2 regions of the Agromyces ramosus genome follow, and region 1 is predicted to be linked to the other one. Evidence: predicted binding sites of a transcription regulator. Region 1 holds the regulator's gene; the other holds the start of a gene.
What was found. The regulator HrcA, encoded in region 1, represses chaperone genes, less so after heat shock. The targets are predictions, from matches to a motif close to TTNGCACTCGNNNNNNNCGAGTGCNAA.

Region 1 (4,099 bases):
AGCAGCACCCGGGCGCCCGCGAGACGCTCGGTCAGTTGCGCGGTCGTCGCCACGGGCGAGACCTGGGGAAGCCAGGAGCGGATGGACTGCTTCACGGCCTCGCGCACGATGACCGCCCAGCGCTGTCGGCCCTTCTCCGCCTTGGGTCCCTCCCAGCGCGAGACGGAACGTGCGGCGGCCCACGGCACGATCGCGTCGACGCCGAGCTCGGTCGCGGCCTGCACGGCGAGCTCGTCGCGATCGCCCTTCGCGAGGGCCTGCACGAGCGTGATGCGGGTCGCCGGTGGCTCTTCGACGAGCACCTCCTCGGCCTCGAGCGAGAGCTCACGGGGGCCGGTCGAGGTGACGACGCCGCGTACGACGACACCCCGGCCGTCGCCGATCGCGATGCGCTCGCCCGCGCGCACTCGCGCCACGGTCACGGCATGCCGCGCCTCGTCGCCCGTGAGGTCGACCGTCGCCCCGGGCGCGAGGGTGGTCAGGTCGAGGGACTCGTCGAGGTAGAGGCTGCTCATCGGGGCATCCGCTACCCGAGGAACCGGTCGCGCAGCCGCGAGAAGATGCCCTGCTGGAAATGGCTCAGCTCGGGCGCCGGCGCCTTCTTCGACGCCGCGAACTGCTGCATGAGATCGCGCTCCTTCGACGAGAGCCTGGTCGGCGTGACCACGTGGACCCCGATCTTGAGGTCGCCGCGGCCGGCGCCGCGGAGCTTCGTGACCCCGCGGTCCTTCACGGTGAGGATCTCACCGCTCTGCAGCCCGGGCCGAAGCTCGACCTCGACGTCGCCGTCGAGCGCCGCGACCGTCGTGGTCGTGCCGAGGATCGCGTCGGTCATGGCCACCTCGAGGGTGCAGAGCAGGTCGTCGCCGTTGCGGCTGAAGACGTCGTGGTTCTTGACCTTGATCTCGAGGTAGAGGTCGCCGTTCGGGCCGCCCGCCGGGCCGGCCTCGCCGGATCCCGGCATCTGCAGCCGCACCCCGGTGTCGACTCCGGCGGGGATGTCGACGGGCACTGTGCGGCGCGCACGCACGCGGCCCTGCCCCTGGCAGGTCACGCACGGCGTCGCGATGATCGTGCCATACCCGCGGCAGGTGCCGCACGGGCTCGACGTGATGACGTTGCCGAGGAGCGAACGGACCTGGCGCTGGATCGATCCGGTGCCGTGGCAGATGTCGCACGTGACGGGCGAGGTGCCGGGCTGGCAGCACGTGCCGCGACACGTCTCGCACGTGACGGCCGTGTCGACCTCCATCTCGCGGTGCGTGCCGAAGATCACCTCGTCGAGGCCGACCTCGACGCGGATCAGGGCGTCTTGGCCCCGCTCGCGACGGGAGCGCGGACCCCGGCTCTGCTGGCCGGCCCCGAAGAACGTCTCGAAGATGTCGCCGAAGCCGCCGTAGTTCTGCCCGCCGAAGCCGCCCTGGCCGCCGAGGTCGTACTGCTCACGCTGCTTCGGGTCGGAGAGCACGTCGTAGGCGTGGGTCACCATCTTGAAGCGCTCGGATGCCTCGGCGCCGGGATTCACGTCGGGGTGGAGTTCGCGCGCGAGCCGACGGTACGCCTTCTTGATCTCGTCGGGGGTGGCGTCGCGCGCGACGCCGAGGACCTCGTAATGGTCGGCCACGGAGGGCTTGTCCTTTCGATTGCGGGATGCCGGTCGGTTGCGACGAGCGGCGGTATCAGCTCTCGCCGAGCGTGCGGGAGAGGTAGCGGGCGACCGCGCGAACGGCCGCCATGCTGTGCGAGTAGTCCATGCGGGTGGGGCCGACGACGCCGAGGCGCGAGACGTCGCGGCCGGGGATCTCGAACGAGCTCGACACGATCGACGTCTCGCCGAGGCCGAACGAGGCGTTCTCGCGGCCGATGCGCACGGCGACGGTGTGCTCGTCGCCGGCCATCTCGCCGAACAGGCGGAGCAGCACGACCTGCTCCTCGATGGCCTCGATGACCCCGAGGATCGAGCCCGCGAAGTCCTGCTCGGTGCGCACGAGGTTCGCCGCACCGGCCACCACGAGGCGGTCGCTGCGCTGTACGCGCGCCTGCTCGGCGAGGGTCGCCGCGAGCGTGTGCAGCACGGCGGCGTGGCGCCGGTCGGCGTCGTCGATCTCGCCGGAGAGGAGGGCCGCGGCATCCGCCATCGTCGACCCTGCCGCGATCTCGTTCAGCCGCGTGCGCAGACGGCTCAGCGTCTCTTCATCGACCGGGTGGTCGAGCTCGGCGAGCCGCTGCTCGACCTGCCCGGAATCGGAGATCAGGATGCAGAGCACCCGGGTCGGCGCGAGCGAGACCAGCTCGACGTGTCGCACGCGAGCGCTGCCGAAACTCGGGTACTGCACGACCGCGAGCTGCCTCGTGAGCTGCGAGATGAGCCGAACCGTGCGGGCCAGGAGCTCGTCGAGGTCGCTCGACTCGCCCAAGAAGGTCTCGATCGCCTGGCGCTGAGCCGGGCTCAGGGGGCGCACGTCGGTGAGCTGGTCGACGAAGACGCGGTAGCCCTTGTCGGTGGGGATGCGCCCCGAGGAGGTATGCGGCGCCGCGATGAGCTCCTCTTCTTCGAGGAGCGCCATGTCGTTGCGGATCGTCGCCGCCGAGACGCCGAACGAGTGCCGTTCGACGATCGTCTTCGAGCCGACCGGCTCGCGCGAGGCGACGTAGTCGTGCACGATCGCGCGGAGCACTGCGAGACTTCGTTCCGAGACCATGACCCTCGCTTCCGTCGTATCGATTAGCACTCGTAAAGACTGACTGCCAATCATATCGCGACATCCCGGCAACGAGCCGTTGCCAGCGGTGGGTCGCGGCGCTACCGTATGGGTAGTCCGCGAGTCACCCTGGCTGCGATCCCTCCCCCAACGCAGTCGCGGTTCACCGAGAACCCTGAAAGGCACGCACATGACCGATCCGAACGCCCAGTCGCCCGATCCCAACGTCCCGCCGACTCCGCCGCAGCAGCCCGCGGGCCCCCAGCCGGTGGCCGCCGCGCCGCTGTCGCCCGAGCAAGACGTCCAGTGGGGTTCGTTCGCGCACCTCGGCGGCATCCTCGGTCCGCTGCCCTCGCTCATCATCTGGCTCATCTTCAAGGACCGGGGATCCTTCACGAACACCGAGGGCAAGGAGGCCCTGAACTTCCAGATCACGATCCTCATCGCCTACGTGGTCGGGTGGATCCTCACCTTCATCCTCATCGGCGTGTTCATCGTATGGGCGGCTTGGATCGTGAGCGTCGTCTTCTCGATCATCGCCTTCCTCAAGGCGAAGGACGGCAACCACTACCGGTACCCCTTCGCGATCCGCCTCATCAAGTAGCGCCAGCGCCGATCGCGCGCCGAGACGGAAATCCGCTCTCGGCGCGCGACTCTGTGCGAGCATGAATGAACCGAGCCCGCCCTCGGGCGACCCACCAAGGAGACACCATGTCCGACGCACCTCCGCCGCCCCCGCCGCCGCCGGCGAATCCCTACCAGCAGAGCCCACAGCTGAGCCCGTCAGACGAGAAGCTCTGGGCGACGCTCATCCACATCGGCGGCATCTTCTTCGGCTTCCTTCCCGCCCTCATCGGCTACCTGGTCCTGAAGGATCGCGGACCGTTCGTGCGCGCGCACACCGCGACGGCGCTGAACTTCCAGATCACGATGACGATCGCCGCGATCGTCTCGGGCCTGCTCACGATCATCATCATCGGCTTCATCCTGCTGGCCGTGATCGGCGTGCTCGTCATCGTCTTCAGCATCATCGCCGCGGTCAAGGCCAACCAGGGCCAGCCGTACACGTACCCGCTCACGATCAAGTTCGTGAGCTGACGAGCCTCAACCCTCGAGCAGGCGCCTGACCACGGCGTCGGCGAGCAGCCGTCCTCTCCTGGTGAGCGTGAGCCCACCGGAGAGGGCGGCTTTCGCGTCGACGAGCTCATCGGCGATGAGACCGGCGACCGCTCGCCGGCCGCCCGCGTGCAGCGAGGCGAGGTCGATGCCCTCGCGGATGCGCGTCAGCAGCAGCACCCGCTCGGTCTCCCGCGTCGAGGCATCGAGCACCTCACGGCCGACCGCCGGCGAGACGCCGGAGTCGATGCGGTCGGCATACGCCGACGGATGCTTCGCGT
Region 2 (4,099 bases), 3.1 Mb from region 1:
CTCTTGTTCACGCGGTAGCCCACGTGCGCTCCTCTCATCGGTGGTCGTATCCCACCATGGTCGCAGTTCTTGCTGTGACGGATGCAACAGCGAACGGATGCCCCGTGTTCCGCGCACGGGCACACGCCGCGTTGTTCGGCGTGCTCGCGGTAGTGGTTGCCTAGGATGTGCTGCAGGCGATGCATCCGGCACGCCCGACGGGAGGATCGCATGATCGCGGAGCGCGTGCCCGATCGCCCCGAACGGGCAGGGCTCGACGAACGGCAACTGGGCATCCTCGCATTCGAGGCCCGTGCCTGGCAGCATCCCGGCGTCAAGGCGGAGGCGATCCGCGAGGAGTTCGGCATCTCCGCGGCCCGCTACTATCGGATCCTCGGAGAGCTCATCGACTCGCCGGCGGCATTGCGGCGCGAACCGATGCTCGTGAAACGCCTGCAGCGCATGCGCGAGGCACGTCAGGCGGCGCGCACACGGCGCTCGCTCTCGATCGGCCGTCCGCTCGACTGAGCCCGGCCCCGACCCGACGACTGGACTCATGGCGCAGAAGTTTCCCCGCGATCGATTCGACGCAATCCCGCACGGCATCGATCGCGTCGGTGCGCACCGGGCGCCGGCGCGGCGCGGCGCGGGCTGGATCGCCTTCGGGTGGGCTGCCCTGGCCACCGTCGTGCTGGTCGCGGTCGGCATCGGCGCGGTCGTGGTCTTCAACGACCGGCTCAACTTCCTCGCTCCGCCGGCGTCGACGCCGAGCCCCGAGCCGGTCGTCACCGCGGAACCGACCATCGCACCCGACCTCCCCGTGCTCGTGCTGAACGGCACCACGACGTCGGGGCTCGCGGCGAAGGCGCAGGAGGCGCTCGTGGCCAGCGGCGTTCCCGTCGGGTCCACCGCCAACGCCAGCGAGAACGACCTCACCGAGACGGTCGTCTACTACGCCACGCCCGACCTCGAAGGCGCGGCGCGTGGAGTCGCGCAGTTCCTGCCCGAGGCCGACGTGCGGCTCTCCGAGCAGTTCGCGCAGATCGGCACTCCGCTCGTCGTCGTGCTCGGCGCCGACTACGCGACCGCCACTGCCGGCTGATCGCGACCGAATCGTTGCCAATCTGCGATCATTCCCGGCGCCGAACCTCTTGTGCGTTGCGGCGACATCCTTCAGGATCTGGAATTGGTCGCTCGAATCCCGTGTGAACGTCCGGCATCGCATTCGGTGCCCCGTCAGCAGGAGGGCGGGGGCCCGGTACAGGCGACTGGCACGTGCTGATCCACACACAGCAACATGGGAGCAACGCATGGCGAACGGAACCGTGAAGTGGTTCAACGCTGAAAAGGGCTACGGATTCATCACCGCCGACGGCGGTGAAGACGTCTTCGTGCACTACTCCGCCATCGACATGTCCGGGTACAAGGTGCTCGAAGAGGGCCAGCAGGTCGTCTTCGACGTCGGCACCGGCTCGAAGGGCCCGCAGGCCGAGGCCGTTCGCCCCGCCTGAGGCTCGGCCTGAGCGCGAGGCCATCACCGCCGGCGCGTTCCGTGGTCTCGGGTGCGCTCGACGCTACGATGGCGGAATGGCAGTGGGGGCCGGTCGAAGCTCGCGTCGTCGAGTGTCGATGCTCGTCGCGCTCGTCGCTGCGGCCACGCTGACCGCTTGCCAGGGTGAGGTGCTCGGGCCGCTTCCCGTGGCCACCGTGGTCGCACGGCCGGCCGGCGAGGCGCCGCCCGCCGCCGTCGCCTTCGCTCCATTGACCGGCAGGTCGGCGGATGCCGCGGCCCTCGCACATCCCTCGCTCGCCGTGAAAGTCGACAATCACGAGAACGCGCGACCCCAGATCGCACTGAATCGCACGGACATCGTCTTCGAGGAACTCGTCGAGGGCGGTCTCACGCGGTACGTCGCCGTGTGGCATTCCGACATCCCCGACGAGGTCGGGCCGGTTCGCTCGATCCGCCCCATGGACCCCGACATCGCAACGCCCTTCGGCGGCATCATCGCCTACTCCGGCGGCCAGGAGCAGTTCGTCGAGATGATGATGGCGACGCCGCTCGTGAACCTCGTCTTCGACTACGACGACACCGGCCTGTTCCACCGTGCCGACGAGCGCCCGGGCCCCCACGACGTCATCCTCGCGTCGGCTGAGGCGGTGACGCGCAACGCGTCCGTCGCTCCGCCCTCGGTGCAGTTCGCGTACGGCTCCGCAGATCCTCTTGCAGCGCCGGCCTACGTGGCCGTGCCCACGTCGAGCGTCGAGCTCGTGTTCTCCGATGAGCGGTTCCCCTCGTGGCAGTGGGATGCCGCGGCATCCGCGTGGCAACGGTCGCAGGAGGGCGCGCCCGACCTCGAGGCCTCGGGCGAGCGCGTTCGCGCCACGAACGTCGTGACGCTGCGTGTCGCCATCGACGACAGCTACGGCGAGGTGCCGCGCACCGTCATGGTGTCCTCGGGCGAGGCCTGGGTCTCGGTTGCGGGGCGGACCGCCCACGGCACCTGGGCGAAGGATGCCCCGGGCTCGCCGATCCGGCTCACCGCCGACGACGGGAGTCCATTGCGGCTCGCCCCGGGCAACACGTGGGTGGAGCTCGTGCCCGATGACGGATCGGTCGCGTTCACGCCGTGAGGTGACTGCGCGTACCCCGGGCGCGCTTGCACTCGTCGCGGTCGAGTGCCAGAATCGACTTAGCACTCGCGCGATTTGAGTGCTAATTCACGAATCTTTGAAGACGTCCGGGAAAGGACGAGAAACACACATGGCAAAGATCATTGCTTTCAACGAGGAGGCCCGCCGCGGACTCGAGCGTGGGCTGAACCAGCTCGCCGACGCCGTGAAGGTGACCCTCGGCCCGCGCGGTCGCAACGTCGTGCTCGAGAAGAAGTGGGGCGCGCCCACCATCACGAACGACGGCGTGTCGATCGCCAAGGAGATCGAGCTCGACGACCCGTACGAGAAGATCGGCGCCGAGCTCGTCAAGGAGGTCGCCAAGAAGACCGATGACGTCGCCGGCGACGGCACCACGACCTCGGTCGTGCTCGCCCAGGCGCTCGTGCGCGAAGGGCTCCGCAACGTCGCCGCAGGCGCCGACCCGATCTCGCTGAAGCGCGGCATCGAGAAGGCCGTCGCGGCCGTCACCGCTGAGCTGCTCGCCGCGGCGAAGGAGATCGAGACCAAGGAAGAGATCGCGGCCACCGCCTCGATCTCCGCCGCAGACCCCGAGATCGGCGCGATCATCGCCGAGGCGATCGACAAGGTCGGCAAGGAGGGTGTCGTCACCGTCGAGGAGTCGAACACCTTCGGCACCGAGCTCGAGCTCACCGAGGGCATGCGCTTCGACAAGGGCTACCTGTCGGCTTACTTCGTCACCGACCCCGAGCGCCAGGAAGCGGTCTTCGAAGACCCCTACATCCTGATCGTCAACGGCAAGGTCTCGAACATCAAGGACCTGCTGCCGATCGTCGACAAGGTCATCCAGACCGGCAAGCAGCTCCTCATCATCGCGGAAGACGTCGACGGCGAGGCGCTCGCGACCCTGATCGTGAACAAGATCCGCGGCATCTTCAAGTCGGTCGCCGTCAAGGCACCCGGCTTCGGCGACCGTCGCAAGGCGCAGTTGCAGGACATCGCGACGCTCACCGGCGGCCAGGTCATCTCCGAAGAGGTCGGCCTCAAGCTCGAGAACGTCACGCTCGACCTGCTCGGCACCGCCCGCAAGGTCGTCATCACCAAGGACGAGACCACGATCGTCGAGGGTGCCGGCGACGCCGAGGCCATCGCCGGTCGCGTCGCGCAGATCCGCGCGGAGATCGAGAACACCGACTCGGACTACGACCGTGAGAAGCTCCAGGAGCGTCTCGCGAAGCTCGCCGGCGGCGTCGCCGTCATCAAGGCGGGCGCGGCGACCGAGGTCGAGCTCAAGGAGCGCAAGCACCGCATCGAAGACGCAGTGCGCAACGCGAAGGCTGCCGTCGAAGAGGGCATCGTCGCCGGTGGTGGCGTGGCCCTGATCCAGGCCGGTGCACGTGCCTTCGCGACCCTCGAGCTCACGGGCGACGAGGCGACCGGTGCGAACATCGTTCGCGTCGCGATCGAGGCGCCGCTCAAGCAGATC

Region 2: a site for HrcA is predicted at 2,673-2,699, ahead of groL (chaperonin GroEL). Genes of this name have one in related genera too.

Annotation. Positions count from the first base shown of each region.
Region 1 is NZ_JAUSYY010000001.1:3,721,078-3,725,176, reverse strand. Features, by position in the region: gene QFZ26_RS17470 (16S rRNA (uracil(1498)-N(3))-methyltransferase) at 1-515, opposite strand, end outside; gene dnaJ (molecular chaperone DnaJ) at 527-1,624, opposite strand; gene hrcA (heat-inducible transcriptional repressor HrcA) at 1,680-2,702, opposite strand; gene QFZ26_RS17455 (DUF4870 domain-containing protein) at 2,893-3,306, shown strand; gene QFZ26_RS17450 (DUF4870 domain-containing protein) at 3,414-3,800, shown strand; gene hemW (radical SAM family heme chaperone HemW) at 3,807-4,099, opposite strand, start outside.
Region 2 is NZ_JAUSYY010000001.1:660,042-664,140, reverse strand. Features, by position in the region: gene msrB (peptide-methionine (R)-S-oxide reductase MsrB) at 1-23, opposite strand, end outside; gene QFZ26_RS03200 (DUF3263 domain-containing protein) at 211-507, shown strand; gene QFZ26_RS03195 (LytR C-terminal domain-containing protein) at 536-1,081, shown strand; gene QFZ26_RS03190 (cold-shock protein) at 1,290-1,490, shown strand; gene QFZ26_RS03185 (DUF3048 domain-containing protein) at 1,567-2,613, shown strand; gene groL (chaperonin GroEL) at 2,744-4,099, shown strand, end outside.